Regions from separate parts of the Bermanella marisrubri genome, predicted to be linked through region 4. Evidence: predicted binding sites of a transcription regulator. Region 4 holds the regulator's gene; each other region holds the start of a gene.
What was found. The regulator sigma-54, encoded in region 4, starts transcription at its own class of promoters, with help from an activator protein. The targets are predictions, from matches to a motif close to TGGCACNNNNNTTGCTNT.
Positions count from the first base shown of each region.

Region 1: a site for sigma-54 is predicted at 1,714-1,731, ahead of urtA (urea ABC transporter substrate-binding protein). Genes of this name have one in related genera too.
Region 2: a site for sigma-54 is predicted at 4,578-4,595, ahead of HF888_RS16675 (pilin). Genes of this name have one in related genera too.
Region 3: a site for sigma-54 is predicted at 5,713-5,730, ahead of glnL (nitrogen regulation protein NR(II)). Genes of this name have one in related genera too.

Region 1 is NZ_CP051183.1:3,474,566-3,482,722, reverse strand. It holds gene HF888_RS16185 (YifB family Mg chelatase-like AAA ATPase) at 1-509, opposite strand, end outside; gene HF888_RS16180 (accessory factor UbiK family protein) at 619-852, opposite strand; gene glnK (P-II family nitrogen regulator) at 1,130-1,468, shown strand; gene urtA (urea ABC transporter substrate-binding protein) at 1,769-3,055, shown strand; gene urtB (urea ABC transporter permease subunit UrtB) at 3,163-4,788, shown strand; gene urtC (urea ABC transporter permease subunit UrtC) at 4,792-5,997, shown strand; gene urtD (urea ABC transporter ATP-binding protein UrtD) at 5,994-6,758, shown strand; gene urtE (urea ABC transporter ATP-binding subunit UrtE) at 6,828-7,526, shown strand; gene HF888_RS16145 (urease accessory protein UreD) at 7,742-8,157, shown strand, end outside.
Region 2 is NZ_CP051183.1:2,785,820-2,793,976, forward strand. It holds gene nadC (carboxylating nicotinate-nucleotide diphosphorylase) at 106-948, shown strand; gene HF888_RS12985 (O-antigen ligase family protein) at 945-2,498, shown strand; gene HF888_RS12990 (sulfatase-like hydrolase/transferase) at 2,950-4,425, shown strand; gene HF888_RS16675 (pilin) at 4,737-5,201, shown strand; gene pilB (type IV-A pilus assembly ATPase PilB) at 5,340-7,019, shown strand; gene HF888_RS13005 (type II secretion system F family protein) at 7,032-8,157, shown strand, end outside.
Region 3 is NZ_CP051183.1:3,286,261-3,294,417, forward strand. It holds gene HF888_RS15315 (hypothetical protein) at 1-246, opposite strand, end outside; gene dtd (D-aminoacyl-tRNA deacylase) at 331-765, opposite strand; gene typA (translational GTPase TypA) at 1,143-2,966, opposite strand; gene glnA (glutamate--ammonia ligase) at 3,472-4,878, shown strand; gene HF888_RS15335 (DUF4124 domain-containing protein) at 5,048-5,593, shown strand; gene glnL (nitrogen regulation protein NR(II)) at 5,842-6,939, shown strand; gene glnG (nitrogen regulation protein NR(I)) at 6,966-8,157, shown strand, end outside.
Region 4 is NZ_CP051183.1:844,276-852,432, reverse strand. It holds gene HF888_RS03860 (BolA family protein) at 1-205, opposite strand, end outside; gene HF888_RS03855 (calcium/sodium antiporter) at 418-1,374, shown strand; gene HF888_RS03850 (KpsF/GutQ family sugar-phosphate isomerase) at 1,390-2,358, shown strand; gene lptC (LPS export ABC transporter periplasmic protein LptC) at 2,358-2,927, shown strand; gene lptA (lipopolysaccharide transport periplasmic protein LptA) at 2,908-3,429, shown strand; gene lptB (LPS export ABC transporter ATP-binding protein) at 3,431-4,156, shown strand; gene HF888_RS03830 (RNA polymerase factor sigma-54) at 4,268-5,770, shown strand; gene hpf (ribosome hibernation-promoting factor, HPF/YfiA family) at 5,879-6,184, shown strand; gene ptsN (PTS IIA-like nitrogen regulatory protein PtsN) at 6,195-6,647, shown strand; gene rapZ (RNase adapter RapZ) at 6,690-7,544, shown strand; gene HF888_RS03810 (HPr family phosphocarrier protein) at 7,641-7,910, shown strand; gene mgtE (magnesium transporter) at 7,998-8,157, shown strand, end outside.

The DNA.
Region 1 (8,157 bases), 880 kb from region 4:
CTGTTCCCTTGCAGCATTTCGCATACTTCTAATAAGTGCTCACTGACCAGTAGTTCACCAGGACACAGGCTGGCCTCTTCTGCATTGGCTTGTGGCAGGATAAGCTTTTTACCGGCTTTTCTTGCTGCAAGTGCTGCTGGAATAATGCCTTGCACAGGGCGTATGGCTGCCGTCAGTGCTAGCTCACCAATGCATTCGTAATCCGCTAAGCAACCTTCGGACAATTGTTCACTGGCGGTTAAAATACCAAGGGCAATGGCGAGATCGAAGCGCCCTCCTTCCTTGGGTAAATCTGCTGGGGCAAGATTGACGGTGATACGCATGGCAGGAAATTCAAAGCCCGCATTTAAAATAGCACTGCGCACACGGTCTTTACTTTCCTTTACTGCGGTTTCAGGTAAGCCGACGATAGAAAAACTGGGCAAGCCATTGCTTAAGTGTGTTTCTACTTGGACCAGTGGAGCGTCGATTCCGACTTTTGCGCGGGCATGTACAACAGCGAGAGACATAAGGGTAGCAGCCATCCATGGAGTATGTGACTGCTAGTGTACGAATATCAGCCCAAAGCATCATGAGCCAATGGTATGAAGCTCAATCAATTGAATTGCAATATGAGCTTTATTTTAGTTTTTCTTCCATTTCCGCAACTTGCTTTTCAAGGGCGTCGAGCTTTTCGCGTGTGCGCAGCAATACCGCTTGCTGTGCGTCAAATTCGTCGCGGCTGACCACATCCAACTTGTTTAGCTGACGTGCCAATAGCTGCTGAATATTGTTCTTGAGTTGCTCACTGCTCTCATTGGGTATGAGCTGGCTAATCTGCTGACTTAATTTATCGATGATGGCTTTGTTCATGAGGCGCCCCCTATATATTTACCACAAGCTTACCATAAATCGCATTGGGCAAAGACCGTCAGTTTTTGAGGGAGAACAATTTTTGTACGAGTAAAATGGCAGAACTGTAGCTATTTATGTGGGCAGGCGTCACGGATAACCTGCAGGTCATTGTTCTGTAGTTTGTGTTCATTAAGCTTGCTGACTCATCTATTCTCTATCAAATAAGCTCAATTAGATTTACACTAGCTGGGTGTCCTATGGGATAACCCGGCTTTTTTGTGTCTAAGGAGCAAGCATGAAACTGGTTACTGCTGTAATTAAGCCCTTTAAACTTGATGATGTTCGTGAAGCTTTATCAGAGATTGGCGTTCAAGGTATTACTGTAACAGAGGTGAAAGGTTTTGGTCGTCAGAAGGGCCATACTGAACTGTATCGCGGTGCAGAGTACGTGGTGGACTTCTTACCTAAAGTAAAATTGGAAATCGCCATCGACGAAGCCCAATTGGATAAGGTGATTGAAGCTATTACCGAAGCAGCGAACACAGGTAAAATTGGAGATGGTAAAATTTTCGTCACCAATTTAGAGCAGATTATTCGAATTCGTACTGGTGAGACGGGCGCAGACGCCGTTTAATCATTACGTTTCTACTCTATTATGGGGCGTTCTGCCCCATAATCTTCTCTTGATATTTCTTATCTTATTTTTCCTAACACTTTTTTCTAAACACTTAGCTATCTATTGTGCGTTAAAGGTGCAGAATTTATATCACTGTGGTTTTTTGCCCGTAAATAATCCTTCACGAAAAAAAACGACCCAATAGAGTGCAATTGTGGGTTGCGAGATGCGCGCAAACCCTCATAACTAAATAAAATCCATACTGGCATACTGGTTGCAAAAAGGAGGTAGCTGAAGAAAAGACAAAAGGAAAACACAATGATTAAAACCCTAAGTAAGGTCGCTGGTGTAGCGGCGCTCAGTCTCAGTGCTGCAATGGTGCAAGCGGCTGATACTATCAAGGTAGGTGTATTGCATTCACTGTCCGGCACTATGGCTATTTCTGAGACCACTCTTAAAGACACAGTCTTAATGATGATCGAAGAACAAAATAAGAAAGGTGGTTTACTGGGTAAAAAGTTGGAGCCGGTTGTGGTTGACCCTGCGTCGAACTGGCCCTTGTTTGCAGAAAAAGGTCGCGAGCTTTTAGAGAAAGAAAAAGTTGATGTGATTTTTGGTTGCTGGACGTCTGTTTCTCGTAAATCCGTTTTACCTGTGGTTGAAGAACTAAATGGACTGCTTTTTTACCCTGTACAGTATGAAGGCGAGGAATCTTCTAAAAACGTTTTCTACACAGGTGCTGCGCCAAACCAACAAGCTATTCCTGCAGTAGACTACTTAATGGATCAAGGTGTTAAGCGTTGGGTCTTAGCCGGTACTGACTACGTATATCCGCGCACAACCAATAAAATTTTAGAAAGCTATTTGAAAAGCAAAGGGGTTGATGCAAAAGACATCATGATCAATTACACGCCTTTTGGTCATAGCGATTGGCAAACTATTGTTTCTGATGTGAAAAAATTTGGCTCAGTAGGGAAGAAAACTGCGGTTGTTTCAACCATAAACGGTGACGCAAACGTGCCTTTCTATAAAGAGCTAGCGAACCAAGGTGTAAGCTCTGAAGATATTCCTGTTGTAGCTTTCTCTGTAGGTGAAGAAGAGCTTTCTGGTTTTGATACTGCGCCACTTGTTGGTCATTTGGCGGCATGGAACTACTTCATGAGTGCTGATGCAGATGTCAACTATGAGTTCATCGATAAGTGGGTTGAGTTCACTGGCGATGAGTCTCGTGTAACCAATGATCCAATGGAAGCGACTTACATTGGCTTTAATATGTGGGCAAAAGCGGTAGAAAAAGCGGGTACTACCGACGTCGATACTGTGCGCAGCAAAATGTATGGTCTAGAAGTACCTAACTTAACTGGCGGTACAGCTGTTATGAACGTTAACCATCACTTATCCAAGCCGGTTTTAATTGGTGAAATCCAAGATGATGGTCAGTTCGATATCGTATGGAAAACCGATGGCGAAGTACGTGGTGATGCCTGGACTGATTACCTACCAGAAAGTAAGAACCTTATTTCAGATTGGACTGCACCCATCAGCTGCGGTAACTACAATACTGAATCTAAGACTTGCGGTGGTTCTCAGGTAGCCGCTCAATAATTTCATGCTCCCAAGCCCTGCGCAAGCGGGGTTATCTCCTCCAGTAAGGACGTATGTACACACGGATGTGTATCCCTCAATAAAGTAGTATGAATTAAGGCGGCCCCATGAAAAACATCATAGCTTGCTTAGGGTTCTGGTGTGCTCTCTGTTTAGCCCAATTAACCCAAGCAAATGAAGCAACTTCAGTGCAGGCATTATTAAAAACGTTGCCAGAAGCTAGCTATCAAGAAAAAGAAAACCAGATCAATCAAATCGCGTCATTAAACGATGAACGCGTGCTCCCAATTTTACAGAACTTACTTGAAGGTGAGTTGTATTACCTGCGCGATTCCAAAGCCATTGTTTATAGCGAAAAACTGAGCGGAAGAACCTATAAGGCAACCGATGCGTTTACCAATGAAACTTTAGGTGAATTTAAACGCCGTGATGTTCGGAAAATCAAAATCAATAATAATCTACGTCGCGTATTAAATGGACATATTGCTGAACTACAAATTACATCGAAAAACCCAGATACTCGTCTTTCTGCAGCCAACGAAATGCTAAAGACTGGAGAGTTAGAAAACCTCTCACTTATTCAAAAAGCATTAGAAACAGAGAAAAATATAAACGTCTTGGATGCGTTGCAAACTGCTCAAGCGATTATTCTTTTAAATAGTAGTGATCAAGCACAGCGTTTGACCGCATTAAAAACACTGGATCGATCTTTATATCCAGAATCTCGTATTGCTCTCACGCAATTCTTAAATCGAATTGAGGCAAACCCCAAGCAATACACTGAAGCTGAAAAAGCTATGGCGCTTAAAAACCTCGATAGCATTGATCAATTAATGGAATTGAATAGCATTGCAGAAAATATCTATTTTGGCTTGGCTCTAGGTGCAGTTTTATTATTGGCCGCCATTGGTCTAGCGATTACTTTTGGCGTCATGGGTGTGATCAATATGGCTCATGGCGAAATGATCATGTTGGGAGCCTACACCACGTTTGTTATTCAGCAGTTAATGCCTAACAACATTGGTATGTCTTTGGTAGTTGCCATTCCGGCTGCGTTTTTAGTGTCCGGTCTTGTTGGTGTCATTATAGAGCGTACCGTGATCCGTCATTTGTACGGTCGTCCTTTGGAGACTCTGTTAGCAACATTCGGTATCAGTCTGGTATTGCAGCAAGCCGTACGCAGTATTTTTGGTCCCCTAAACCAAGATGTCATTACACCCGATTGGCTGGCGGGTACATTTATGGTAAACCCAGGTCTAGAGCTTACCTATAACCGTCTGTATATCATTATCTTTAGCCTAATGGTATTAGCTGGTCTTGCTCTTGTGCTTAAGAAAACGTTATTCGGCTTACAGATGCGTGCCGTGACCATGGACCGTCCTATGGCTAGTTCAATGGGGATTAAAACCGGTTGGGTTGATGCACTGACATTTGGTTTAGGTTCTGGTATTGCCGGTATCGCGGGTGTTGCTCTGAGTCAGTTAACCAATGTGGGTCCAAACCTCGGCCAAGCTTATATCATTGATAGCTTTATGGTGGTGGTCTTTGGTGGAGTTGGTAATTTATGGGGCACGCTGGTTGGCGCTATGTCTTTGGGCGTAGCCAACAAAATGTTTGAACCATTGGCCGGCGCCGTTTTAGCAAAAATCATTGTATTAGTAGCCATTATTCTCTTTATTCAAAAAAGACCACGAGGCTTATTTGCTCTCAAAGGTCGAGCGGTGGAGGGCTAACTTATGAATCCATCTACAACTTCAACTGAAAACAACAATCTGAAACTAGGACCAATTACTTCATTACTCGTAAACGATAAAGGTGGGCAGCGATTATTGCTGGCCATCTTGGCACTGATTGTAATTTTTCCGTTTTGTAATTTGGTGTTTGAGCCTGGTTCCGCTTTGCATGTATCCACTTATACATTAACGCTTACTGGTAAATACCTATGCTACGCCTTGCTAGCGTTGGCCGTAGATTTAATCTGGGGCTATTGCGGTATTTTGAGTTTAGGTCATGGTGCATTTTTCGCACTGGGTGGCTACGCCATGGGGATGTACCTCATGCGACAAATTGGAGATCGCGGCGTTTATGGTAATCCTGAATTACCAGACTTTATGGTTTTCCTGAATTGGAATGAGTTACCTTGGTACTGGTTTGGCTTTGATCAATTCTGGTTTGCCATGATCATGGTCTTATTGGTGCCTGGCACCCTTGCTTTTGTTTTTGGTTGGCTAGCCTTTCGTTCTCGAGTGACCGGCGTATACCTTTCTATCATTACTCAAGCGTTGACCTACGCTTTGATGCTCGCGTTTTTCCGAAATGATATGGGCTTCGGTGGTAATAATGGCTTAACCGACTTTAAGGATATTTTAGGTTTTGATTTGCAAAGTGATGGAACCCGCAGCGCTTTGTTTATTGCATCTGGCCTGGCTTTAATTTTTGGTTATCTAATCAGTAAGTTTATTACTAAGAGTAAATTAGGTCGGGTATTGGTCAGCATTCGCGATGCAGAAATGCGTACCCGCTTTTTAGGTTACAAAGTCGAATACTATAAGCTCTTTGTGTTTGTAGTATCTGCGATGCTAGCGGGTATTGCTGGTGCGTTGTATGTACCGCAAGTTGGTATTATTAATCCCGGAGAATTTTCTCCAATTAATTCTATCGAGATCATCATATGGGTAGCTGTAGGCGGTCGCGGAACACTATTCGGTGCAGCTCTTGGCGCCATTGCGGTCAATTATGCAAAAACTTATTTTACTGGCGCTTTTGCTGAGCTTTGGTTGTTCTTACTAGGTGGTTTATTTGTGATGACGACTTTGTATTTACCAAAGGGTATTGTGGGTTGGTTTAAGCAGGTAAAAGAAGGCGACAACAAAATTTCTTACTTGATTAAGCGGTTGCGCACTTCAAAGGAAACCGTTTCAAATGAAGGAGGCGCATCATGAGTCTTATGACAAAGCATATTGAAAACGAATATGCGCTGTATATGGATGGCGTTAGTGTGAGTTTTGATGGCTTTAAGGCGATTAATAATCTTTCTCTTTACATTAAGCCAGGTGAAATGCGCGCTATTATCGGACCCAATGGCGCGGGTAAAACCACCATGATGGATATCATCACAGGTAAGACCCGACCGGATACAGGCAAGGTATTATTTAAGAACGATACGGATTTGACCAAATACGATGAGGCAGAAGTAGCGAATATTGGCGTCGGCCGTAAATTTCAAAAACCCAGTGTGATCGAGAGCCTTTCGGTATTTGAAAATATCGAACTGGCATTGAAAGGCAAGCGTTCTATTTGGCAATCCTTATTTCATGCATTGAGCGACCAAGACCATCAACGTATTCAAGAGATTCTCGAACTTATTGCATTGCAAGATCAGCAAGACGCATTGGCGGCCAATTTGAGTCACGGTCAAAAGCAGTGGCTAGAAATTGGAATGCTCATTAGCCAGGAACCAGAAGTGCTTTTAATTGATGAGCCAGCGGCGGGAATGACAGACGAAGAAACTATGAAAACCGCAGAGCTGTTTAAACGACTGGCCAAAAAACACAGCTTGGTTGTAGTTGAACACGATATGGATTTTATAAAAGCCCTCGATTGTAAAGTGACAGTATTGCATGAAGGTCGAGTACTAGCAGAAGGTTCGTTAGAGACGGTGCAAGCGAATCAAGAAGTAATCGAAGTCTATCTTGGCCGCTAATGAACGATTGGGAATTTTAAGGAGGCAAGCAAGAGTGCAATTGAGAACTCGGACTCTTGCTGCAAGACTATGTTAAAAGTAAGTGAACTTGATGTTTTTTACGGTGCCAGTCAAGCGCTCTATAACGTTTCTATGCAGGCTGACATTGGTAAAGTGACCTGTGTATTAGGTCGTAATGGTGTGGGCAAAACCACTTTGATGAAAGCTTTAGCAGGACACCAATTTGCAAAAAATGGCGACATTATTTGGCAGGGCGACAAAATCAACAAGGTTGCTGCTGATGGCCGAGCGAAACAGGGTATCGCCTACGTGCCGCAAGGCCGACACATCTTTTCTCAATTAACCGTTGAAGAGAATTTGAAAACGGCATTTAGCAGTTTACCTAAATCGCAACGATTTATTGATCCTGAAATTTATGATCTGTTTCCAGTATTGAAGCAAATGCTAGGACGCCGTGGCGGTGACTTAAGTGGTGGTCAGCAACAACAGCTTGCCATCGCTCGCGCTTTATTGCTTAGACCCAAGATGCTGATTCTAGATGAACCAACAGAAGGGATTCAGCCTTCCATCATCAAGGATATTCAAAAGGTTATTGAGCTACTGCGAGATCGCGGCAACATGGCCATTGTTTTAGTGGAGCAGTATTTGGATTTTGCTAAAGCCCTTGCCGATGAGTACATCATATTGGAGCGTGGTCGAGTGGTATCAGCCGGTGACGGAGAAGCTTTGAACACATCAGGAGATGTCGAACGTTTATTGGCTATCTAACCTTTAGGTAAGCTTATGTTTGGTGCGCGATTCTACTGCTGGACTTAAATCGGCGCACCATGCTCGATCATTTGCACCTTCGTGGTGCGTAAAATAGCCCAATAAAACCTGTCGAATAGGTCAAGTCCGCAAGCTTCATGGCCTCTGCGGAGTTGGTCCCAGCTTTGCACTACTGTTGCACATTAGAGTTAAAAGCCAGTGAGTGTCCCAAAAACGTGCACGCATTACTAAAACAACGCCCATCTGTAGAAAACGATAAAGGTTGGAAAGCCTATTTCTATGGCGAATATATCAAGCAAGCTAATGCAACCCGTTTGGGGGTAACTGAACATTATGGTCCATTGCGCGTGCAGCGACCTTTTCATCCAGAAGGATTAGATTGCTTGCATAACTACCTATTACATCCGCCTGGCGGTTTGGTAGGTGGCGATACGCTCACCATTCACTTAAATGCCCATGTTGGTGCCCATGGCTTGATGACAACGCCATCGGCTGGAAAGTTTTACAACAACATTTCGGGTATGAAGCAGCGGCAAGTTAACAAAGTGCATGTGGCCAACGATGCCATTGTGGAATATCTGCCGCAAGAGAACATTATTTTTAATGGTGCCGATGGCGAATTGGAAACCTA
Region 2 (8,157 bases), 1.6 Mb from region 4:
CACTCGCAGAGATCAAGGCCTAGGCCTAGCTTATGTCACAGGATTGATGCAAGCATGCTGCGCTCTGTGTAAAATACGCGCTTTTATTGCTCCCGTAGTGCCAAAATGAATCTAGATCCAAGCCAATTACACCAAGATATTGAACAAGCTGTCACGCGCGCCCTCAGCGAGGACGTAGGTACGGGCGATATTACTGCTATGTTGATCCCGGAAGAAAACACGAGTCACGCTAAAGTGATTACTCGCGATGATGCCGTTATCGCTGGTCAAGCATGGGTCAATGAGACATTTAAGCAACTCGACGACGGTGTAGAGATCACTTGGCATGTACAGGACGGAGACCAAGTTGAGGCTGGTAGCACCCTCTTTGAACTGAGAGGATCATCTCGTTCTTTATTGACAGGGGAGCGTACAGCATTGAATTTTTTGCAGACCTTGTCTGCTGTGGCAACCAAGTGTCACTTTTATAGTCAACAGGTGGCACACACTCAAGTAAAACTGCTGGATACTCGAAAAACCCTGCCTGGCCTTCGCATGGCTCAGAAATACGCGGTGAGTCAAGGAGGCTGCTATAACCACAGAATTGGTTTGTTTGACGCCTTCCTAATTAAAGAGAACCATATCCATGCTTGTGGTGGTATTCGACAAGCTATTGAAAAAGCGCAAGAGATAGCCCCGTTAAAGCCGGTTGAAATCGAAGTTGAAAGCTTTGCCGAGCTAGAGGAAGCTCTAGATGCTGGGGCTGACATCATTATGCTGGACAACTTCTCCATAGAAGAAACCAAGCAAGCTGTCGATATGGCAAAAGACCAAGCCAAACTAGAAGCCAGTGGTGGCATTACGGATGACACCCTAGTCAAGATCGCCGAGACCGGTGTTGATTACATTTCGATCGGTGCCTTGACTAAGGATGTTAAGGCCGTGGATTTAAGTATGAGGATGGTGTGATTAATTTACTCGCAAAACACGGTCATTTCACCGTAAACCATATACTAGCGTTAATCGCCACTACCTTCCCCCTTATTGCTTTGCTTGGTTGGCAGCAAAGTGACTTATTTGATTCACCTTTAAAGCACCGTCCAATTATTATTTGGTTAGAACTTTCGTTCGTATTGCTTCATATATTTCTGCCCGGAAAAGTAAGAGACATTAGCTGGCAAACGCTCGGGTTAGTTGGTGCATTCGCACTTTTGGGATCACTATCATCCATAAACGCGGAAAACACGTATGCATCAATAGCAAGACATGCAGAAATTATATTGCATATTATATTTGGCATATCGATATACCAACGATGCAATGACACGATTACTCGCTATACACTGACTATCGGTATAATTATCGCATTTATTTACACGGTACTTCATGTCGCCCTTTTGCTTTCTATTGTGCCCACCAACTACGACTGGGTGGCGCACTTTCCCATGTTTAGCAACATTAGGCACTGGGGATATTTACTCATACTGGTGATGTGTATTATTTACAGTCAAATTTTAAAAGAGCAGACCAGTAAATATCTTTACATATTATTATTCTTGACTGTATTCTGCATTTTTTGGAGTGGTGGGCGAGGAAGCTTCATACCTGCCATGTTCCTGATTGTTAGTGCGAAATTTATTTGCAATATATCGTGGCGTACTTATCGCATAACAATTCTTGTCACAGTCGCCGCAGGCTTCTTAGCAAGCGCCCTTCCTGTTGAAAACGGTAGCCTAGGGATAGCCAGGCTTTTTTTCCTCGACCGATTAGACGCCGTCAGCAATCTCGATATAAATCGGATTTCAGCAAATCGCATATCTATTTATATCAGTTCTTTTAAAGAACAATTACAAAGTGCCCCTCTTCTGGGTATGGGAGCCGACAACTTTCGATACAGTTTTGCGCAAGACACCCACGGGATTCCCACCCAACCCCATAGCGTTTTAGTACAAATTATCTACGAGTATGGAATCATCGGGAGTTTGATTATTGCAGGATTGCTTTACCGATTTATTAATATGAGCTTAAAATGCGCCGAGAATAAACAAGAGAGGTTCGCCATATTATGTATTTTAGGCGCTTTCTTTTTCTCAGCGTCCGTCGATGGGCATTTCTACCATAGCTTTTCTTTATTATGTATTTCTCTTGTCGCGCCATTGCTAATCAACAGCCGCCAAGAAAATAATCATGGCAGAGTTCAAGTAAAACGAACTGCTATTTTTATCGGGATTATCCCTCTTCTATTCATTATGTACAAACACACGCAAACATTCATCGCGTACTCAAGCCCTCTTAAAAATACACAACAAATAGAAACCGTACGGTCTTTTCCATCTGTTATTCTGAATAACAATTGGTTGAATTCCGACAACCCAGATCTATTAAAAGCAGCGTTTGAACTAGCCATTGTGCGTTCTGATGTTCAGTGTGGAAATGCTGTAATGGCAAAATTAATGGGCATAGATATCGATGATATAATCCCGCCCGCCTGTGAAAATCGTAAAATATCGATCTGGTAATTAACCGTATATGCATGTAAATACGAAAGGTACGCGCAAAAACACCACCCTAATTTTATTGTATGCGATACAGGTATCTTTGCTTTTTTTACCATTATTAAATGAAATCTACACAGCCCTAAACCTTACCAGTTCACTGTCAAACAATAGTAATTTTGATACGAACTCAATACTTCACAGCGAAGCAAAATACTATTTTATTCAATACATTCTCGTCATTATCGCGTCAGTAGCATTTTATATTTACTGTTTGCATTTACTTATCTCGCGACTCAGATCAGTCATCCCAGCAAACAAAAACATACTGATCACACTCGTGAGTCTAATATGTTTTTTGTCACTTATAACAACCAATCAGTTTTTTTACCCTCAGTCCTCGTATCAACTGGCCTTATTTGAGGGGTATCATCTTCTGCCGTGGCTTTCATTTATCGTTCTAGGGTGCCTGTTATTGGCATCTATATTAAAGCACTACAAGGTCGCTTGCGTGGTTGCCGCGCTCGCAATCTTTAGCTTTATCAGCAACCCCGTCACAAGCGATTACAATAAAAAGAATGTTTTAATCATTGGTATAGATTCGCTGCGACCTGAATTGATCCATGAATACATGCCATTTCTATCTAAGCAATTATCGGACGCCATGGTTTTCGACAATGCGTACACGCCATTTGCGAGAACTTATCCTGCTTGGATGTCCATTATAACAGGAAGACACCCTGCCAATAATGGCGCTCGCTTTAACTTACAACCCGAAGATATGCTTGCAAAAGACAACCTGTATCTTCCAAAGGTCTTACAAGAACACGGATATACCACCATCTATGCTGCCGATGAACGCCGCTTCAGCAACCTTGGTTCGACTCAAGGATTTCAACATGTAATTGGGCCAAGAACAGGGGTAAGCGACTTTGTCTTGGGCGACTATGCAGACTTTCCTACTACCAATCTTTTATTATTGACGCCAGTTGGTAAATGGTTATTGCCCGAACTTTATGGAAACCGAGCGGCCGACCACTTGTATCGCCCAGAGCATTTCTCGAATTTGCTCACAAACGAATTAGATCATGTGATACATGATGATCCTATTTTACTGGCCACGCATTTTTGCCTGCCCCATTGGCCTTATACATTTGTCAATAGTCATCCAGTTGAAACTTATGAACAACAACCACTCTATCCATCAAATCTGCAAGCTGTCGACAATCAAATTCAAGACTTAATGCTATATCTGGAAGAACGAGGTATTTTGAAAAATAGCATTCTGGTTTTTCTCAGTGATCATGGCGAAAGCTGGGGGCATTTTGAAACAACATTTAAAGACAAGCACGGCATACCTTACGAATCATCTGATTATGGTCATGGCATGAATATACTAAGCCCGGCAAGCCACCAAATTTTGTTGGCGTTTAAGGGGATCGCAATTGACCCACAGCAAATGATCAGACCTACCTCGCTGACGGACGTTGCCCCGTCCCTGTTGTCAGGGCTAAACCTATCTAGCTCGTACGACAGCCAGAAAATGGATGGTAGAGATTTGACCGCTCCTGCAAACCAATCTTCGGAGCTTGCTTTTGAATCTGGCGTCATTCTCTCTGCGGCGAATACAGACAGCCCAGACCCAAGAGCTGTGGCTCGAGAGGGGGCGCATCGCTTCAAAGTCGATGGCAACGGCTATTTGCGCCTAAAGCACACGATGATCCCAAGCATGATCCAAAACAAGCAAGTTGGACTTCGCGTAGACAACAAAGGGCTATTTTTAGTCCATCACAATCAAAAACCACAGCTCATGCACATCGATTACGCAAATAACCATTATCAATGGATTAATCCCAGAGAAACCCATCATGTTGAAGAGACTCTAACAACTCGATTTTGCGCGCTTTACCACAACACCGCCGCAGTAGGTATGCCGCAGCTATGTCAATAACTGACAAAAAATGTCACCCCAGATAAAACCATTGTGAGTGTTTTTTGTACGATTGTGAGAAAACTCACACAAAACATCTACTTATGTCAAAAAATCAGGCAAAAGACGTCTTTATTTTGTCATTTAAATCATGAATACTACCCATCAGTGATTGGCACATGGTATGCAGTAATCAAAGCGATTACGCCGCCTAGGTGGCAAGCATCCAATTAATATGGTTCAGCTTTTAGCGTTGGATTAGATTAATCAAAACCAAAAATGGGACATCAAGAGCCCAGTCAACTCAAACTTAAAAAGTGGAGCGGTCTACTATGAAAGGTCAAAAGGGTTTTACTCTGATTGAATTAATGATTGTTATTGCAATCATCGGCATCTTGGCATCTGTTGCGATTCCTCAGTACCAAGATTACACATTACGTACTGACGCAACTAACTCTTTGAACGCGGTTCGCCCAGTTCAGCTAGCGGTTAGTGAATATGCGGCTCGCTACAGTGCTCTACCAGGCACAACCAGTGCCTTAGCAGACTATACTGGCATCTCAACCACGGCAACTGATCACGCTGCAGGCAAGGTATCTCAAATTTCCATTAGCGCCAATGGCGTGTTAGAGGTTCAATTTGACACAACGTCTAACAACCCAGATGTTCCTGCTGGCCTATCTGGTACGACTTATCGTTTGACACCAACTATCAGCTCTACTGGTGTAGTAACCTGGGCGAGCTCTGCTGCGGGTTCAAGTCCTATCCCAGCAAAATACCTACCAAAGCTTAAGTAAATCACTCAGTTGCTTGAATAAACCCGCTTCGGCGGGTTTTTTTATGTCTATGGATCACGCTTTTGACCCACCTGACACTGTTCTCTTTAGGTAAATTCGGTATGATTAGCTCAACTTAAGAATAAGAATTGCGTTTATATGTCTATAGTTACAGGTATCGCCCGCCAGTTTGTCGAGCAAGGGCTTGTTAACGAACAAAAAGCCTCAGAAATCAGCAAAGATGCTCAGAAAGAAGGACAATCATTTATTGTTCAAAGCCTTCTGTCCAATGCTTGTACATCAAAAGATGTTGCCTTGTTGGTCAGCAATGAGTTTGGCTTGCCGTATCTTGATCTATCAGCCATGGATCCTGAGCATTTTGCGGCAGACTTGATCACTGAGGACCTGTTGGAGAAACATCGTTCACTTCCGCTTTTTAAACGCGGTAACCGTCTGCACATTGCTCAAGCAGACCCCTCTGATATCGCTGCATTGGACGACATAAAGTTCGCGACAGGCATGACAGTTGACGCAGTAGTAGTGGAATACGACAAGCTCAATGTCATTTTAGAAAAACTGCTCGCAGGCAACAGCACGTTTGATGATCTAGGGGATGACTTAGATCTCGAAGAAGATCCTGCCGAAGACAAACCCCAAGAAGAAGATAATACTGGTGATGACGCCCCTATCGTGCGCTTTGTAAACAAAATGTTGCTAGATGCGATAAAGATGGGCAGCTCCGATTTGCATTTTGAACCCTATGAAAAACGCTATCGCGTGCGTTTCCGAACTGACGGTGTCCTTCATGAGGTTGCATCTCCACCAATAAATTTATCTGGAAAAATCGCTGCCCGTCTCAAAGTTATGTCACGTATGGATATTTCAGAGCGTCGCGTGCCGCAAGATGGCCGAATCAAGATGAAAATTTCCAAATCTAAGGCGATTGATTTTCGGGTAAATACTCTGCCAACACTGTGGGGGGAAAAAATTGTATTACGAATTCTAGACCCTTCAAGTGCACAAATGGGCATCGATGCACTGGGTTACGAGCCTGAGCAAAAACAACTATACATGGAAGCTCTAGCACAACCACAAGGGATGATTTTGGTCACAGGACCGACTGGATCGGGTAAAACTGTATCTCTTTACACAGGCCTAAACATCCTGAACAAAGAGGGCACAAATATATCCACCGCAGAGGACCCGGTAGAAATCAACCTGGAAGGTATTAACCAAGTCAACGTAAATACCAAAGTCGGTCTCGACTTTGCCGAAGCACTTCGCTCCTTCTTACGCCAAGACCCGGATATCGTCATGGTGGGTGAGATTCGAGACTTGGATACGGCGGGTATTGCCATTAAAGCTGCACAAACTGGTCACTTGGTTTTATCAACACTGCATACCAATAGCGCGCCAGAAACCCTGACTCGTTTGATGAATATGGGAGTACCTGCGTTCAATATCGCGACTTCAGTCAGCTTGATCATAGCCCAGCGCCTCGGTCGGCGCTTATGTAGCCAATGTAAAGAACCAGCCGATATCCCAAAAGATGTATTATTAAAGGCTGGAATGACCGAAGAGATGCTAGCGGAAGCCGAGATCTACAAGCCTGTAGGTTGCGATGCTTGTTCCGGCGGCTATAAAGGTCGAGTCGGTATTTATGAAGTGGTTAAAATAACCGATGCCATGTCCCGTATTATAATGGAAGGTGGTAATGCGATGCAGATAGCCGATGTTGCACGAAAAGAAGGCTTTGCAAACCTGAGAAATTCCGCTTTAAAGAAGGTTTGCCAAGGTGTTACCAGCTTAGAAGAAGCCAACCGCGTGACCGCTGAATAAAGGTAAACATTTATGGCAAAAACAAAAACCGTGACGTTTCAGTGGGAAGGCCTGAACAAACGAGGCCAGAAAGTTGATGGGGAAATGCTCGGCGACAATCCTGCGCTCGTAAAAGCCCAATTACGAAAACAAGGTATTAACCCCAAAAAAGTACGTCGCAAACAAGAAGGTTTGTTTGGTATTGGCGGTGGCCAAGGTAAAGGCAAAGTAAAACCCGCAGATGTCACATTATTTATGCGTCAATTAGCCACAATGGCAAAGTCTGGTGTGCCGCTTATGCAAGGCTTAGAAATCGTGGCCGATGGTTTAGAAAACCCCGCAATGCAAAAAGTCGTACTCAGTGTTAAAGATGAGGTGTCGGCTGGTAATGACTTCGCCTCTTGCTTAAAAAAACACCCACAACACTTTGACTCCCTTACATGCGCATTAATTGAATCCGGAGAGCAGTCAGGTGCACTAGAGCAGATGCTTGATAGAGTGGCTTTATACAAAGAAAAATCAGAGGCTCTCAAACAAAAAGTATCTAAAGCACTAAAATATCCAATTGTCACACTGATTATCGCAGCGATCGTAACCGTAATCCTGCTTGTAAAGGTTGTTCCGACATTTGAAAGCATGTTTTCTAGTCTAGGGGGAGACTTACCTGCGCCCACTCAAATGGTCGTCAATATATCCGAATGGATGCAAGCCAATTACTTGATTTTGCTCGGTGCAATTATTACCTTTGTATTTGGAACAAAAGAAGCGATCAAGCGCAGCCCCAAACTTCAAGAGCAAAAAGACAGACTCATACTTAAAATGCCGGTTATTGGCGAAATCTTAAAGAAAAGTGCCGTTGCCCGTTTTGGGCGAGTATTATCCACCACATTCGCTGCGGGGGTCCCACTTGTTGATGCACTCGAGAGCGTCGCCGAAGCATCTGGTAACGTAGTCTATCGAGATGCAATATTGCGGATACGTGATGACGTATCAACGGGCACGCAAATGAATGCGTCTATTCGCGCGACAGGGGTGTTCCCAAATATGGTAGCGCAGATGGTAGCGATTGGTGAAGAATCCGGTGCACTAGATGCCATGTTAGAGAAAGTAGCAAGCTACTATGAAGAGGAAGTGGACAATCTAGTAGATGGCTTAACAG
Region 3 (8,157 bases), 1.1 Mb from region 4:
GTATTGAAATTCATTTGGACCAGTACACATCAATCCGTGTCGATCAATATGTGCTGAAAGATATAACGCATCAGGTTGCTTACCATGGGCCACTAACACGCCTTCGTACCAAGTCACCTCAGCACCACGATCTTCTAGCTCACGCTGTAATACTCGATAAAAAGCATGCTCTGCGCCAACGACACTTGGCTGGCGCACGAGTGAAGAGAGAAGTTCAAGAAAACCAGAGGGAAGCTTGCGAGTCACGGATCCAAACCCTAATCATGAAAATACGAAATGCATTTTCTATAGTGGTTTTTAGTCTCAAAATACTGTAAACGCAAACGATATTTACACTTCCAACATAAATGTGACAGGGCCATCGTTTTGTAGTGATACCTGCATATCGGCAGCAAAGCGACCCGTTTCAGTTTGAAGATGAGGGCGAGCTTGAGTTACAAAATAGTCATATAATTTCTCACCTAACTCAGGAGAAGCCCCTTTTGAAAAGCCCGGTCGTGTGCCTTTCCGTGTATCGGCTACCAATGTAAATTGAGAAACCACCAGCAAAGCACCGCCAACCTGCTGAACGTTTAAGTTCATTTTGTCATCGTCATCAGCAAAAATACGATATTTTAAGAGCTTCTGCAGCAGCTTATCTGCATGCTCTTGAGTATCATCTTTTTCCACACCTAAAAGTACTAAAATACCTTGATCGATTTGCCCAGTGATCTCTCCGTCCACTTCAACCTTGGCATGTTTAACACGCTGAATCAGAGCTTTCATAAAAACTCTCCACCCTAAAAAACACAAAAATAAATGGTAACGAATTTGCCATAAAAAACCCCAATGCTTTCACATTGAGGTTTTCGAAACTATCAAGCAATCAACCGCCCATTAAAAGCGTTATGCGACGCGCCACCTGATCATTTAATTCCAACAGCACACCGAAACTGCCTGCTATCTCATAAAAGCGTTGTGCGAGTCCGCTAATGCAAGGCAACTTTATCAGCGTAATTGAGAAAGCTAATGACTGATAATGTAATTCCGTAGGCGAAGAAGATCTGGCAAGGCAAAAGCTTTTAAGGGCGCGCAGCGTACGTTGTGTGTACGTGAGCACACCGAAAAAGCTTTTAACGAAGCCAGATCGATGCAGCTAGGAATTATTTTTTCTTGGCAGCGTTGTTAGCACGCTTACGCTCAGTCTCAGTCAACAACTTCTTACGCAAGCGAATGCTTTCTGGCGTAATTTCCACTAGCTCATCATCTTCGATAAAGTCTAAAGCTTGCTCTAGCGTATGCTTCACTGGTGGCGTTAAGTTAATGGCTTCGTCAGTACCTGAAGCACGCACGTTGGTTAACTGCTTGGCTTTTGTTGGATTAACAACAAGGTCGTTATCACGGCTATGTAAACCAACAATCTGACCCTCGTAAACTTCTTGGCTTGGCTCTACGAATAGACGGCCACGCTCTTGAAGAGTAAATAGGGCGTAGCCTAATACTTTACCTGCCACCATGGAGACCAATACACCATTGTGGCGCGATACCACTTCGGTATCTTTAACTGGACCATAGTGATCGAACACGTTAGTCAGAATACCGCTACCTGATGTCATGGTCATGAATTCGTTACGGAAACCAATTAAACCACGGGCTGGCATCATGAATTCCAAACGCACTCGGCCTTTGCCATCTGGAACCATATTCGACATTTCCGCGCGACGGTCACCCATGGCAGACATGATTGAACCTTGATGCTCTTCTTCAACATCGATCACCACTTGCTCATATGGCTCTTGAATAACACCATCGATTTCTTTCTGCACAACTTCTGGACGACCGACAGCCAACTCAAAGCCTTCACGACGCATGTTTTCAATCAAAACGGACAAGTGAAGCTCACCACGACCAGACACTTTGAACTTCTCTGGGCTTTCACCTGGCTCGACACGCAATGCAACGTTGGTGATTAATTCTTTTTCTAAACGCTCAGCAATATTACGGCTGGTAACGTATTTACCTTCTTTACCAGCAAACGGTGAATCGTTTACTTGGAAAGTCATGCTTACGGTCGGTTCATCTACGCTCAACTTAGGAAGTGCTTCAACGTTGTTAGGATCACACAATGTATCCGAGATATTTAGCGTCTCTAAACCTGTAATACAAACAATATCACCAGCAGTGGCTTGATCTACAACCACGCGGTTCAAGCCATGATAACCTTTTACTTCCAACACACGACCGTTACGCTTCTTACCATCACGGTCAATTACAGCAACAGGCTGATTCGTTTTAAGGGTACCGCGGGTAATACGACCAATCCCGATAACACCTTGGTATGGGTCATAATCCAAAGATGAAACCTGCATTTGGAAGTCACCCTCTGGATCAACATCTGGCGCTGGCACATGCTCAATAATCGCATCGAACAACGCACCCATATCCTCACCCATTTCATCAGGATCATTACCTGCAATGCCGTTTAAGGCCGATGCGTAAACTACAGGGAAATCTAACTGCTCTTCCGTCGCACCTAGACGATCAAATAGGTCAAAGACTTCATCCATTACCCAATCAGGGCGCGCACCTGGTCGGTCGATCTTGTTAATAACAACGATAGGACGCAAACCACGATCGAACGCTTTTTGTGTAACAAATCGAGTTTGAGGCATTGGACCGTCTTGTGCGTCAACGATAAGAAGCACAGAGTCCACCATAGACATTACACGCTCAACCTCACCACCGAAGTCGGCGTGCCCAGGCGTGTCCACGATGTTTACGCGGTATTCGCCCCATTTAATAGCGGTATTCTTAGAAAGGATGGTAATACCACGTTCTTTCTCTTGATCATTACTGTCCATCATGCGCTCGCCACCCTGCTCTTTACGATCTAGGGTGCCCGATTGCTCAAGCAATTTATCAACCAAAGTGGTTTTACCATGGTCAACGTGGGCGATGATGGCGATGTTTCTTAAGTTCTCAATCATTTACTTCATTCAACGTGGTTTGAAATTTGGGCGCGATTATAGCCACCTAAAGGGGTCTAGGCTATGAAATCTCCATATTTATCTGATTATTTTTTATTCGACCGTTTGTTTAAACTGGCTTTTTTGGACTGATGCCGGCCCGCAAGTAAAAAATGTCCCGAGAAAGCGCACTTCCCCCTTACTTGACCCGTGCCAATGAACCTATAATGTGCGGGCTTTTAATGCCAATCATGCGTGCAGTGCATAAAAATATAGATGCATGCACTTTTATGGTGCGCATTACAGGCAATTGCACAACCTGAGTGCATGGACTAAGGTTTTTGTACCTCTGTGCTCCCGTAAACTGGGCAGCTATAGCCATTTCTAATGGTGGCATAGGTCTTGCTTTAAGTTGGGGCAGTGCACCACAGGACTAATTACCAAGTTAGCCGCTTGTGCAGCCTTGAGATAAAGAGATACCTAAAACTTATCGACGCTTAAACGTCTTCAACAATTGGAGAGCAACATGTCAGAGAACACTCTGAAGCTGATTAAAGACAACGATGTGAAGTGGGTTGATTTACGCTTCACCGACACCAAAGGTAAAGAGCAGCACGTTACCATTCCTGCTAAGGATGTTGATGAGGAGTTCTTTGAAGTAGGTCAAATGTTCGATGGCTCTTCAATTTCTGGTTGGAAAGGCATCAACGAATCTGACATGATTCTTTTGCCAGACGACACCACTCCTTTCCTAGATCCGTTCACTGAAGATGCTACTTTGTGTCTACGTTGTGACATCATCGAGCCTTCTACCATGCAAGGTTACGAGCGTGATCCTCGTTCTGTAGCGAAACGCGCAGAAGAGTACCTACAATCGACAGGTCTTGGTGATACTGCGTTCTTCGGTCCAGAGCCAGAATTCTTCATCTTTGATGATGTACGTTGGGGTGCTGATATGTCTGGCACTTTCTACAAAATCAACTCTGAAGAAGCTGCTTGGAACACAGAGGCAGTAATGGAAGGCGGCAACATGGGTCACCGTCCATCTGTTAAAGGCGGTTACTTCCCAGTACCACCTGTTGATAGCTCTCACGACATGCGTGCAGCTATGTGTAACACCATGATGGCTATCGGTCTTGATGTTGAAGTACATCACCACGAAGTAGCTACAGCTAACCAAAACGAAATCGGTGTTAAATTCAACACTCTAGTTAAGAAAGCTGACGAAGTTCAAATGCTTAAGTACGTTGTTCACAACGTTGCTCATGCTTACGGTAAAACAGCGACTTTCATGCCTAAGCCAGTGGTTGGTGATAACGGTTCTGGTATGCACGTTCACCAATCTTTCTGGAAAGACGGTGAAAACCAATTCGCTGGTGACAGCTACTCTGGTCTAAGCGAAACGGCTCTTTACTACATCGGCGGTATCATCAAGCACGCTAAAGCGTTGAATGCGTTCACTAACCCTTCAACTAACTCTTACAAGCGTCTGATCCCTGGTTTCGAAGCACCTGTAATGCTTGCGTACTCTGCACGCAACCGTTCTGCTTCTATCCGTATTCCATACGTTGCATCTCCAAAAGGTAAGCGTGTTGAAGCTCGTTTCCCTGATCCAACTGCTAACCCATACCTAGCGTTTGCTGCAATGCTAATGGCTGGTATCGATGGTGTTAAGAACAAGATCCACCCTGGCGATGCAGCTGATAAAGACTTGTACGACCTACCTGCTGAAGAAGCAGCTCAGATCCCACAAGTTGCTGGTAGCCTACGTGAAGCTCTAGGTGCTCTAGAAGCTGACATGGACTTCTTGGTTGAAGGTGGCGTGTTCACTAAAGACATGATCGAAGCTTACATCGAACTTAAGATGGAAGATGTGTATCGTGTAGAACACACGACTCACCCAGCTGAGTTCGACATGTACTACTCTCTATAATCTTTCTTTAAGATTACTGAGCAAAAGAAAGGTCGCTTCGGCGGCCTTTTTTTATTCTTGAAAAGCAAGCCAGTAATCACACCCACCAATATCGTTGATTACTTCCAGCACAACTATGCAAATTAGTTTACAGTATCACCATTAGCCGCTTTCAATCTGTAAATACACTATGCCTTTACAACTATTATTAATACTCCTTATTTCGCTTTGCACCATTACTGTGCAAGCACAAGTCTACACGTGGATAAATGAAGAAGGCGTCCGTGTATATGGCGATAAGCCTCCTGAGCAAGCGCAAGAGGCTGCTCTACCCCAACTTCAGGAATTCAGCTCGCCCAAAAAAGCCAACAAGAAAGGAAATGAAAACAAGGTCGACGAGAATGCAAACAAGCAAGAAACGTCGTTTAACTATCGACGCTTGGAAATCATAACGCCAAAAGAGGATGAAATGATCACATCTGGCGCCGCAGGCAATGTAGCAATCCAACTCCATGTGGAGCCTAACCTGCGACCTGGCCACGAGGTTACGCTGTACCTCAATAGCCAACCAGTATCTACCGAAGCGAGTCTACAGTTTCAACTAGAAAACCTTAGACGCGGTTCGCACCTATTGAAAGCAGAAATCAAACATCAGGGCACACGCCTCATTTCCAGTCCAAAGCGGCGCATACATGTTCAGCGCCCCTCGATTCTCAATCGGCCGCGCACTCAATAAAGACATTCCGCACTATTTTGGTGCTACCATAGAACTGGTAGTGCCGTTTTGCACCCAGATAATGCCAAAATATACGTTGTTTTCACGGCCTGCACGCGAAAATAGTGCATCTAAGACACTGGCTTGATAATTGCAGACTAGGCTTAGCAGCCCGTTTTTGATGCGCACCCCAAATCGAATAAGCATTTGCGGGGGCGAGACTATTGGCTATTCATCAAAGCCGTCTGCGCCAAGGAAAACGAGTATTTATGGCCGATTTTGTATTTTATAAGCAACTCATTAATCACTTAGACAGCGCTATTTTAGTGGTGGATGATCAATTGTGTGTCACCTACCTGAATCCAGCTGCGGAAGCCTTGCTTCAGGTAAGCGGACGCCGTTGCGTTGGCCTGCCTGTAAAACATTTCTTCTTAGATTCTTTAGAATCTTCTTCAACGTTAGAACAAAGCATCGCTGAGGATACGTCTTTCACCAAACGCGAAGCTCATGTTCGCTTACAGAATCAAACCATTATTACCTTAGACTATAGTGTTTCCCCCGTTGAATTTGATAATTCTCTTTGCCTCGTCATAGAAATGCATGCCCGTGATCGCCTTTTACGCATTAGCAAAGAAGAGGAATTAATTTCAGCTCAAGCAACGACACAAGCTTTAGTGAGAGGCATGGCCCACGAAATCAAAAACCCTTTGGGCGGCATTCGAGGTAGCGCGCAATTGTTAGAGCGCATGTTGGATAATTCGGAGCTACAAGAATTCACACAAATCATCATTGATGAAGTAGATCGCTTGCGTAACTTAGTGGACAAAATGCTTGGCCCGAACAAACTGTTGGAGCGAGAAGACACCAATATTCACGAAGTTTTAGAACGCGTACACAGCCTAATCAGTGTTGAATCTGAAGGCAAAGTTAAGCTACGACGAGACTATGACCCGAGCATTCCAGAGTTTTTAGCCGACAAAGAACAACTTATCCAAGTTGTATTGAACATCGCTCGCAATGCCATGCAAGCATTACTACAGCATGTATCCGCGGAAGGCTCTCCACAAATAACTTTACGCACGCGGACTGTACGTCAATTTACTATTGGCCACACCAAGCATCGCTTAGTCCTTCACATATCTATTGTTGATAACGGACCAGGCATTCCCGAAGACATACGAGAAAGCTTGTTTTTCCCTATGGTCAGCGGCCGCGCTGAAGGTACAGGTCTAGGTTTATCGATTGCTCAGAGCATCGTGAACCAACATCAAGGCATTATCGAGTGTGAGTCTGAACCGGGCCGTACTCAGTTTTCAATTTATTTACCACTTGAGCTCTCACTTAATGACTATGAGCGGGCTCGATGAAAATCACTTAAGGCTTGAGAAACGTTATGAATAAAGTTTGGATTATTGATGATGATCGCTCGATTCGCTGGGTGCTCGAAAAAGCACTCGAACAGGAGAATATCGAAAGTCATTCTTTTGAAAGTGGCGAGAAAGTTCTCAATGCTTTAAATCGTGAAACCCCTGATGCCATCGTCAGCGACGTCCGTATGCCGGGTATGGATGGCTTAGAGCTGCTTAAACAAGTTCATGAGATTCAGCCGGATATTCCAGTGATCATCATGACGGCACACAGTGATTTAGACAGTGCAGTCAATTCTTATCAACAGGGTGCATTCGAATATTTACCCAAACCCTTTGATGTCGACGAAGCGGTAGCGCTCATTAAGCGCGCAATTAATCATCGTCAAGAACATGCTGCAGTCCACGCACAGCAACCAGCCGAACCTTATAAACATACAGAGATAATTGGTGAAGCACCTGCGATGCAGGAAGTGTTTCGCGCCATTGGTCGTTTGAGCCAAAGCAATATCACCGTATTAATTAACGGTGAGTCGGGCACAGGTAAAGAACTTGTTGCTCATGCCTTACACAAACATAGTCCGCGCCGTGAATACCCTTTTGTTGCCTTGAATATGGCGGCTATCCCAAAGGATCTTATTGAATCAGAATTATTTGGTCACGAAAAAGGCTCTTTCACAGGTGCCGGCGGACAGCGTCAAGGTCGCTTTGAACAAGCTGATGGCGGAACACTCTTCTTAGACGAAATTGGTGATATGCCAGCGGATACACAAACCCGTTTATTGCGTGTTTTAGCGGATGGCGAGTTTTATCGTGTAGGTGGTAGCACACCCGTTAAAGTTAACGTACGCATCATTGCGGCAACACACCAAGACTTGGAAGGCTTAGTAAAAGCTGGAAATTTCCGTGAAGATTTATTCCACCGTCTCAATGTCATTCGTATTCATATTCCTGCATTGGCCGAACGCCGCGAAGACATCCCACGTTTGTTACATCATTTTCTCAATCGTGCCGCTGATGAGTTGGGTGTCGAAGCCAAGGTATTAAAGTCCGATACAGAGGAATACTTATGCACACTGCCTTGGCCGGGAAATGTTCGTCAGTTAGAAAACACCTGTCGCTGGATTACGGTCATGGCATCCGGTCGAGAAGTCCACATCAACGACTTACCGCCAGAGTTGTTGAACAGCGAAGAAAAAATGACCACTAGCAATAACT
Region 4 (8,157 bases):
TTTTTATGGTTACAGCGTGAACGCTTCCATCAGTGATCTTATCGTTCAACGCACCATACACATGCTGTTGACGCTTCACAGTGTTGAGTCCTTCAAACACATCACCGATCACGGTAATTTGATACTGGTAACCATCACCATCCACACTCACTTGGCAATCAGATAAACGCTCTGCTAGTAACTCTTGCAATGCTTCTGGGCTCATGATGACTCCGGGGTGAATAGTTTAAGGGGCGAGGATTATAGCGAAACAGCTAAGTGAAAACTATGATGAAGCATTTGCAAAAGGGAAATTTGTGCCTTTACACAGGATTTTGGCCATCATCTCGCCTTATCTTGGATCTTGTGAGCCGTCTAAAACGCTGTAGAATGCCCGGTTTGGACATATTTCACGATTGATCAATAGAGTTTTTTAATATGCTTTATCCTGCTTTGGCCATTTTAATCGGTCTTATTGTGCTTGTTTGGAGCGCAGACCGCTTCGTTTTAGGTGCTGCTGCCACGGCTCGTCACTTTGGTATGTCGCCGCTCTTAATAGGGATGACTATTGTATCTTTGGGTACCAGCGCTCCAGAAATATTTGTCAGTACTACCGCTGCTATTGATGGTGCTGGTGGTCTAGCAATCGGTAATGCTCTGGGTTCTAACATTGCCAATATTGGCTTAGTTTTGGGGATTACTGCATTGATCGCTCCTTTGCCTATTCAGGGTAAGATGCTGAAAAAAGAAATGCCTATCTTGCTATTGGTCAGCGTTATAGCCGGCTTAACCTTGCAAGACTTGGCCATTAGTTTCATGGACAGCGTCATTATGTTTATTTGCTTAATCATCACGCTATTCTGGCTATTTAACGAAAGCAATGATCAGGGTATCGGCGGACTAGAAGAGGAAGAAGCCGAAGCCATTGAGCAAATGAGCACTTCTCAAAGCGTTATGTGGTTAATCATTGGTATCGTAGCGTTGATTGCCAGTGCTAAGATTCTGGTTTGGGGGGCTGTTGAAGTGGCTACTGCCTTGGGCGTGAGCGAACTAGTGATTGGTCTTACTATTGTCGCCATCGGCACAAGCTTACCTGAGCTAGCCGCCAGCGTGGCTAGTGCCTTGAAGGGCCATCATGATATCGCCATTGGCAATGTTGTGGGCTCAAATATTTTTAATCTTTTAGCTGTCATGCCTATTCCCGGACTATTCGCTAAGACAGTAGTCGAGAGCGATGCGCTTTACCGAGATTACGGCGCTATGATGGGATTGACACTTTTCCTTATTGCATTTGTCTATATATTCCGTAAGCGAGGCCGAGTTGGCCGCAGTGCAGGTTCCATCATGCTGCTGGCTTACCTAAGCTATCTTGGCTTATTATTTGTTCAACATTAGTTTATTAAGTTGCCCATGAGTTTTAACTACATCGAATCAATCCAACGCACCATTGCCGATGAGCGCGACGCAGTAGATCAGCTATTAAAAAACCTGAATCACGAAGCACTCAACACTGCTTGCGACCTACTGCTTAATTGCCAAGGCCGCATTGTGGTAACCGGTATGGGTAAGTCTGGTCATATCGGTAATAAAATCGCCGCCACACTGGCCAGTACAGGTAGCCCTGCATTTTTTGTTCACCCTGGTGAAGCCGCCCACGGCGACATGGGAATGATTACCGAGCAAGACGTCGTCATTGCGCTTTCTAATTCAGGTGAATCCAGTGAAGTCACTACTCTGATTCCGCTGTTGAAGCGCTTGAACGTGCCTTTAATTTCTATGACGGGCAATGACACCTCCACGCTTGCAACAGGCGCTGATAGCCACATCAACGTGGGTGTAGAAAAAGAAGCTTGCCCGCTAGACTTGGCACCGACATCCAGCACTACCGTGGCCCTCGTCATGGGGGATGCGCTTGCTATCGCCTTGTTAGAAGCACGTGGTTTTACCGCAGAACAATTTGCCTTTTCCCACCCAGGTGGTTCTTTAGGCCGTAAATTGCTGCTGAAAGTCAAAACCATTATGCACTGTGGTAGTCAGATACCGCAGGTCAAACCGGATACCCTCGTAAAAGATGCCCTGATCGAAATGACGCAGAAAGGCCTTGGTATGACAACCGTTATTGACGAACACGGACAACTTAGCGGTATTTTTACCGACGGTGACTTACGTCGCACATTAGATAAAGACATTGATTTTCACACTACCCCTGTACAAGCTGTCATGACAACAGGCGTAACAACCATTGATCCAGAACGCTTGGCTGCCGAAGCTCTACAGGTTATGGAAGAGAAGAAAATCAATGCTTTAGTTGCCACTGAAAACGGTAAAGTTGCAGGCGTCATCAATATGCATGATTTACTGAGAGCTGGGGTTATTTAATGCGCAAGCGTTATATTGCCACTATTCTCATCGCCCTTACGGTCGTGGCCTATATGGCTCTTAATGACCGTCAGGGGGAAGAATATCACGATCAGGAACAAGCCAAGCTAGAACCTGATTTTATGGTTGAGAACCTAAACCTGCAAAATTATGGGGAAAATGGCGAGTTACGACAAACCGTGAAAGCAAAATCTGCCAAACACTTCCCTGCGACCGATGTTCAAGCCGAAATTGTAGCGTTTATTTCTCCGGACATTACACTCCATCAAGCAGATAAAAAACTTTGGCGATTGACAGCTGAAACTGGCAAATTAACAAATCAGCGCTACCTAAGCCTATCCGGTCGCGTTGCAATTAAACCTTTAGTTGACGCATCGACTCGCTTTAGTCTGAAAACCGCAACACTCAATATGGACTTAAATACACAAATCGCTAACACTGATTCTGACGTTATTATCGAAAACCCTAACACCCTGATCGAATCGACAGGACTGACACTAGATCTAAAAAAAGAAACCGTTCAGTTTATATCCAAGGTAAGAGGCTCACATGATCCATCCCATCAGTAATACCTTGATTTTAGTTTTAAGTTTTTGGGTGGCCGCTGTTCAAGCCTTACCCGAAGACACTCAACAAGAAATCCGTATCGCCAGCGACAAGGCCTTTCTCGACAAACCAAAAGGGGAATTAATCTACACTGGCAATGTGCGCTTAAACCAGGGTTCGTTGAAAATTGAAGCCGATAAGGTCACCATCATTCGTGATGAAACGGGTCTAAAGCAAGTAGTAGCGGAAGGCAAACCCGCGCGCTATGAGCAAGTGTTAAATCAAGATCAAGAAAAAACCAAAGCCTATGGTGAGACCATTATTTATCTAACAAAAAGCAAACAATTAACGTTGTTAAAAAATGCTGGCTTACAAAAACAAGGTAATGAATTCAGTGGTGAACGTATTGTTTATCTGATTGATCAGCAAAAAGTTAAGGCGGAAAGCCCACAAGAAGATCAGCGTATTCGCATGGTGATTCAGCCAGAACAACAAAAGAATTCCAGCGAAAGTACTAAGGAATAAAATGGCGATTTTAAAAGCACAAAATCTAGCCAAAAGTTACGGCCCACGCCAAGTGGTGGAAGATGTATCCATGTCCATTGAAAGTGGACAAATTGTTGGATTACTGGGCCCAAATGGCGCCGGTAAAACGACCTGTTTTTATATGATTGTAAATCTGGTTAACGCTGACAAAGGACGCATTGTCATCGATGACCAAGATATTACTGATCTACCTATGCATGGGCGCGCACAACGCGGAATCGGATATCTGCCGCAAGAAGCCTCTATCTTTCGCAAGCTAACCGTTGCCAATAATATTTTAGCAATTCTAGAAACCCGCAAAGATTTAAATAATAAGCAGCGCCAAGAAAAACTAGAAAGCCTTTTGGATGAATTTCATATTCAGCATATCCGTGATAGCTTAGGTATGGCTCTATCCGGCGGTGAGCGACGTCGTGTAGAGATCGCGCGCGCCCTAGCTGCGGAACCCTCTTTTATATTGTTAGATGAGCCTTTCGCCGGGGTAGATCCCATCAGTGTCGGCGATATAAAGAGCATCGTAAAACAGTTAAAAGAGCGAGGGTTAGGGGTACTGATCACTGACCACAATGTCAGAGAAACTCTTGATATCTGTGAAAAAGCTTATATCGTAGGTAATGGGCATATCATCGCCGAAGGTAATGCTGAGCAAGTACTCGCAAACCAGCAAGTAAAAGACATTTATTTGGGCGATGATTTTAAGCTCTGAGTATTTTACGGAGTTTAAACCTCGTCCTAATAAGTCTAGACTTGGTTCAAACTTCATGTATATTCAATAGTAGATGAATTGGTTTTTGCCACGGAATAATAAGCAGTATTTATGAAAGCGTCCTTGCAATTAAAAATGGGTCAACATCTTACGATGACCCCCCAGCTGCAACAGGCCATTAGACTACTTCAGCTTTCAACCATCGACCTCCAGCAGGAAATCCAAAACGCGTTGGATTCCAATCCATTACTGGACGTTGAGGAGGAATACGAAGGCGAAACACCCCAAGACCAATCAACACAATCGCAATCAGAGAATAAAGACACCGAAGCCAGCGAAAACCAAACACAGGAAAACGTTGGCGACGATGCAACTGCCGATAGTGACTGGAACGAAAATATTCCCGACGACTTGCCCACAGATAGCGATTGGGATGACACATGGCAAGCTTCAGCATCGCCAGCCAGCAGCAGCGAATCCTACAGCGGTGGCGATGACTTCGATTTTGACAGCCGCAACGGCAGCACAGATGATTTACAAGACCACTTACTGTGGCAATTAAACCTAACCCCGATGTCCGACAACGATCACATGATAGCCGTTAACATTATTGAAGGGGTTGACGATGACGGTTACTTAAAAGTAAGCCTAGAAGACATCCTCGCCAGTTTTGATCCGGAACTTGAGATCGAACTGGATGAACTTGAAGCAGTTCTGCACCTATTGCAACAATTTGAGCCCAGTGGTGTTTGCGCACGAGATTTACAAGAATGCCTCTCTTTGCAACTGAAGCAATTACCAAAAGACACCCCATGGTTAGATCTTGCACAGAAACTTATCGATAATCACATCGACCTGTTGGGCAGTAAAGATTACAGCGCATTGATGCGTAAACTCAAAGTCAAAGAAGACGAACTCAAAATTGTGATTCGAGGTATTCAAGAACTCAACCCTCGACCAGGCTCACAAATTGCCCCGCAAACCAGTGAATATGTCATCCCGGACGTCATTGTTCGACAGGTAAAAGGCCATTGGCGCGTGGAGTTAAATCCCGAAATTGCGCCAAAACTGCGTATCAATGACCACTATGCATCCATGGTCAAGCGCGCCGATAATAGTAGCGACAACAACTTTATCAAAGATCACTTGCAGGAGGCTCGTTGGTTCTTAAAGAGTCTTCAAAGCCGCAATGAGACGCTACTCAAAGTTGCTAGCAAAATCGTAGAATATCAACAGGCCTTCTTAGAAGAAGGGGATGAAGCTATGAAACCTCTTGTATTGCACGATATTGCAGAAGCGGTTGAAATGCATGAATCCACAATATCTCGTGTCACCACACAAAAATATATGCACACACCACGAGGTATCTATGAGTTAAAGTACTTCTTCTCAAGCCATGTGAGCACTACTAGTGGTGGCGAATGCTCATCTACCGCTATCCGCGCAATGATTAAAAAACTTATCGCCAGCGAAGCCGCTAAAAAGCCATTAAGCGATAGTAAAATCGCTGCGGTTCTCGAAGAAGAAGGCATCAAAGTCGCAAGACGTACTGTGGCCAAATATAGAGAAGCCATGCATATACCCCCCTCTAATGAACGCAAGAGGTTGGTATAACGAAAAATTGACTTGAATCGTCTCCGGTTTTAGCCGGTAGCCTATACTAAGATTAGGTTACCAGCACATTAACGCACCCTTTGGGTGCCGACAGTAGGAGCTACATATATGCAAATCAATATCAGCGGACACCATGTAGAAGTGACTGACGCCCTTCGCGACTATGTTCATTCAAAAGTCGAGAAGCTGGAAAGACACTTTGATAATATCACCAATGTTCAAGTAACATTGACCGTTGAGAAGCTCGTACAAAAAGCCGAAGCGACCGTCCATGCGGCTGGCGCCGAATTACACGCCAATGCCGATAATGAAAACATGTATGCCGCCATTGATGGCCTAACCGATAAACTAGACCGTCAATTAATAAAACATAAAGAGAAGATGGTTAATCACCGTCACGGAAATAGCCACTAATTTAATCCATATGTCTTCGAGTATTGCTCAAATTCTAACGTCAGAGCGCACCCAATGGGGTGCCACTTGCACCAGTAAAAAACGATTGATGCAACATATTAGTCAATTCCTAGCGGACAGCATCCAAGATGCAGACCCTAGTGAAATTTATGAGCGTCTTATCGCACGAGAGAAGTTGGGCAGTACTGGCATTGGAGAAGGCATTGCCATTCCCCATTCACGTCTAGCAGAGTGCCATGAAACTATTGGCGCTTTGTTCGTGCTGGAAACACCTATCGATTTTGATTCCATTGACCGCCAACCTGTAGACATTGTATTTGTTTTATTGGTGCCAGAAGAAGCCAATGAACAGCATTTAAAAACGCTAAGCATGCTAGCAGAGCAGTTTAGCCAATCGTCATTTCGTAATCGGTTGCGAGATGCACGGTCTACCAGCGAACTCTACCAGATTGCGGTACACTGATAGATTCTTAATGTTCGCAAAACATACTGATTAAGGTTTGTCATGAAATTGGTCATCATTAGTGGACGCAGCGGTTCTGGCAAGAGCACTGCGTTGAATGTGCTAGAAGATCTCGGCTTCTACTGCATTGACAATCTACCAGTCATGCTATTGCCTACCTTAATGCAACAAGCGAATCAGCAGGGCACCGGTCTTGTGGGCATGGCCGTCAGTATTGATGCTCGCAACATACGCTCTGAATTAGGTAATTTTGCCGACATCGTTAGCCAGCTGCCAAACGATTGCATCTTGGAGATCATCTATCTAGATGCCCATGTGGACACTCTGCTCACTCGGTTTAGCGCAACACGACGCAAACACCCTCTAACGGATGCCGATGTACCTTTATTTGAGGCAATAAATAAAGAGGTAGAGCTACTGCATCATATTGCCGACATGGCAGACCTCACCATTGATACCACCCATTTATCCATGCACCAACTGCGCACAATGATTAAAAACCGCGTGGTGGACAAAGATAGCAACGAGATGTCGATTCTATTTGAATCTTTTGGGTTTAAGCATGGCATACCAAAAGACAGTGACTTGGTGTTTGATGTACGCTGCTTGCCCAATCCTTACTGGGACCCTCAGTTACGCCACTTTACTGGGCAAGATCAAGCCATCATTGACTTTCTGAGCGATGAATCTTCTGTGAATGAAATGTATAGCGATATTGATGATTATCTACAGAAATGGTTACCAGAGTTTCAAAATAATAACCGCACATATATGACCATCAGTATCGGCTGCACTGGGGGCCAACATCGCAGCGTATACATGACAGAGCGTCTTTACCAAGCCTATGAAAAGCGCTATCAAAATGTTCAATTACGTCATCGTGAATTAAACCCATAAATAGCCCCATTAAAACCAATTTCCACCATTGCTAGACAGACCGCTTGGGGCTGCGCTATGGTTATTAATTATTAAAAGAAAAACGTGCAGCAGCCCATGCTAGAGCAATCCATTACGATTATTAACAAGCTCGGTCTCCACGCCCGAGCCGCGGCGAAACTTGTTTCCACCAGTAGCACTTATACGAGCAAGATTAAGATCAGCTATAATGGAAAAGAGGTGGATGCAAAAAGCATCATGTCAGTCATGATGCTAGCCGCGAGTAAAGGCAGTGAAGTTACGTTGCATGTTTCTGGAGACGACGAAAAAGCCGCAATGCAGGCCATAACGGATCTTATCAACAACCGTTTTGACGAGGATGAATAGTCTCGTAACGTCGGGCTTCATACACTAGCCATAGCTAGATTGTCACATTAACGGTACAATTCCCGCCTCTCGAAAGGATAGAGTTCTATGGCCAGAGGCGAATATCAGAACAGCAAATTACAACATCTTGAGTCTGCACTTGAAAGCGGTGCTTTGGCTCAAGTTCGCCGTATCCTCAACAGTGATTTGCAAGCCGCCGATGTTGCTCACCTTCTTGAATCCTCCCCCCCAAAAGAGCGTAAACTGC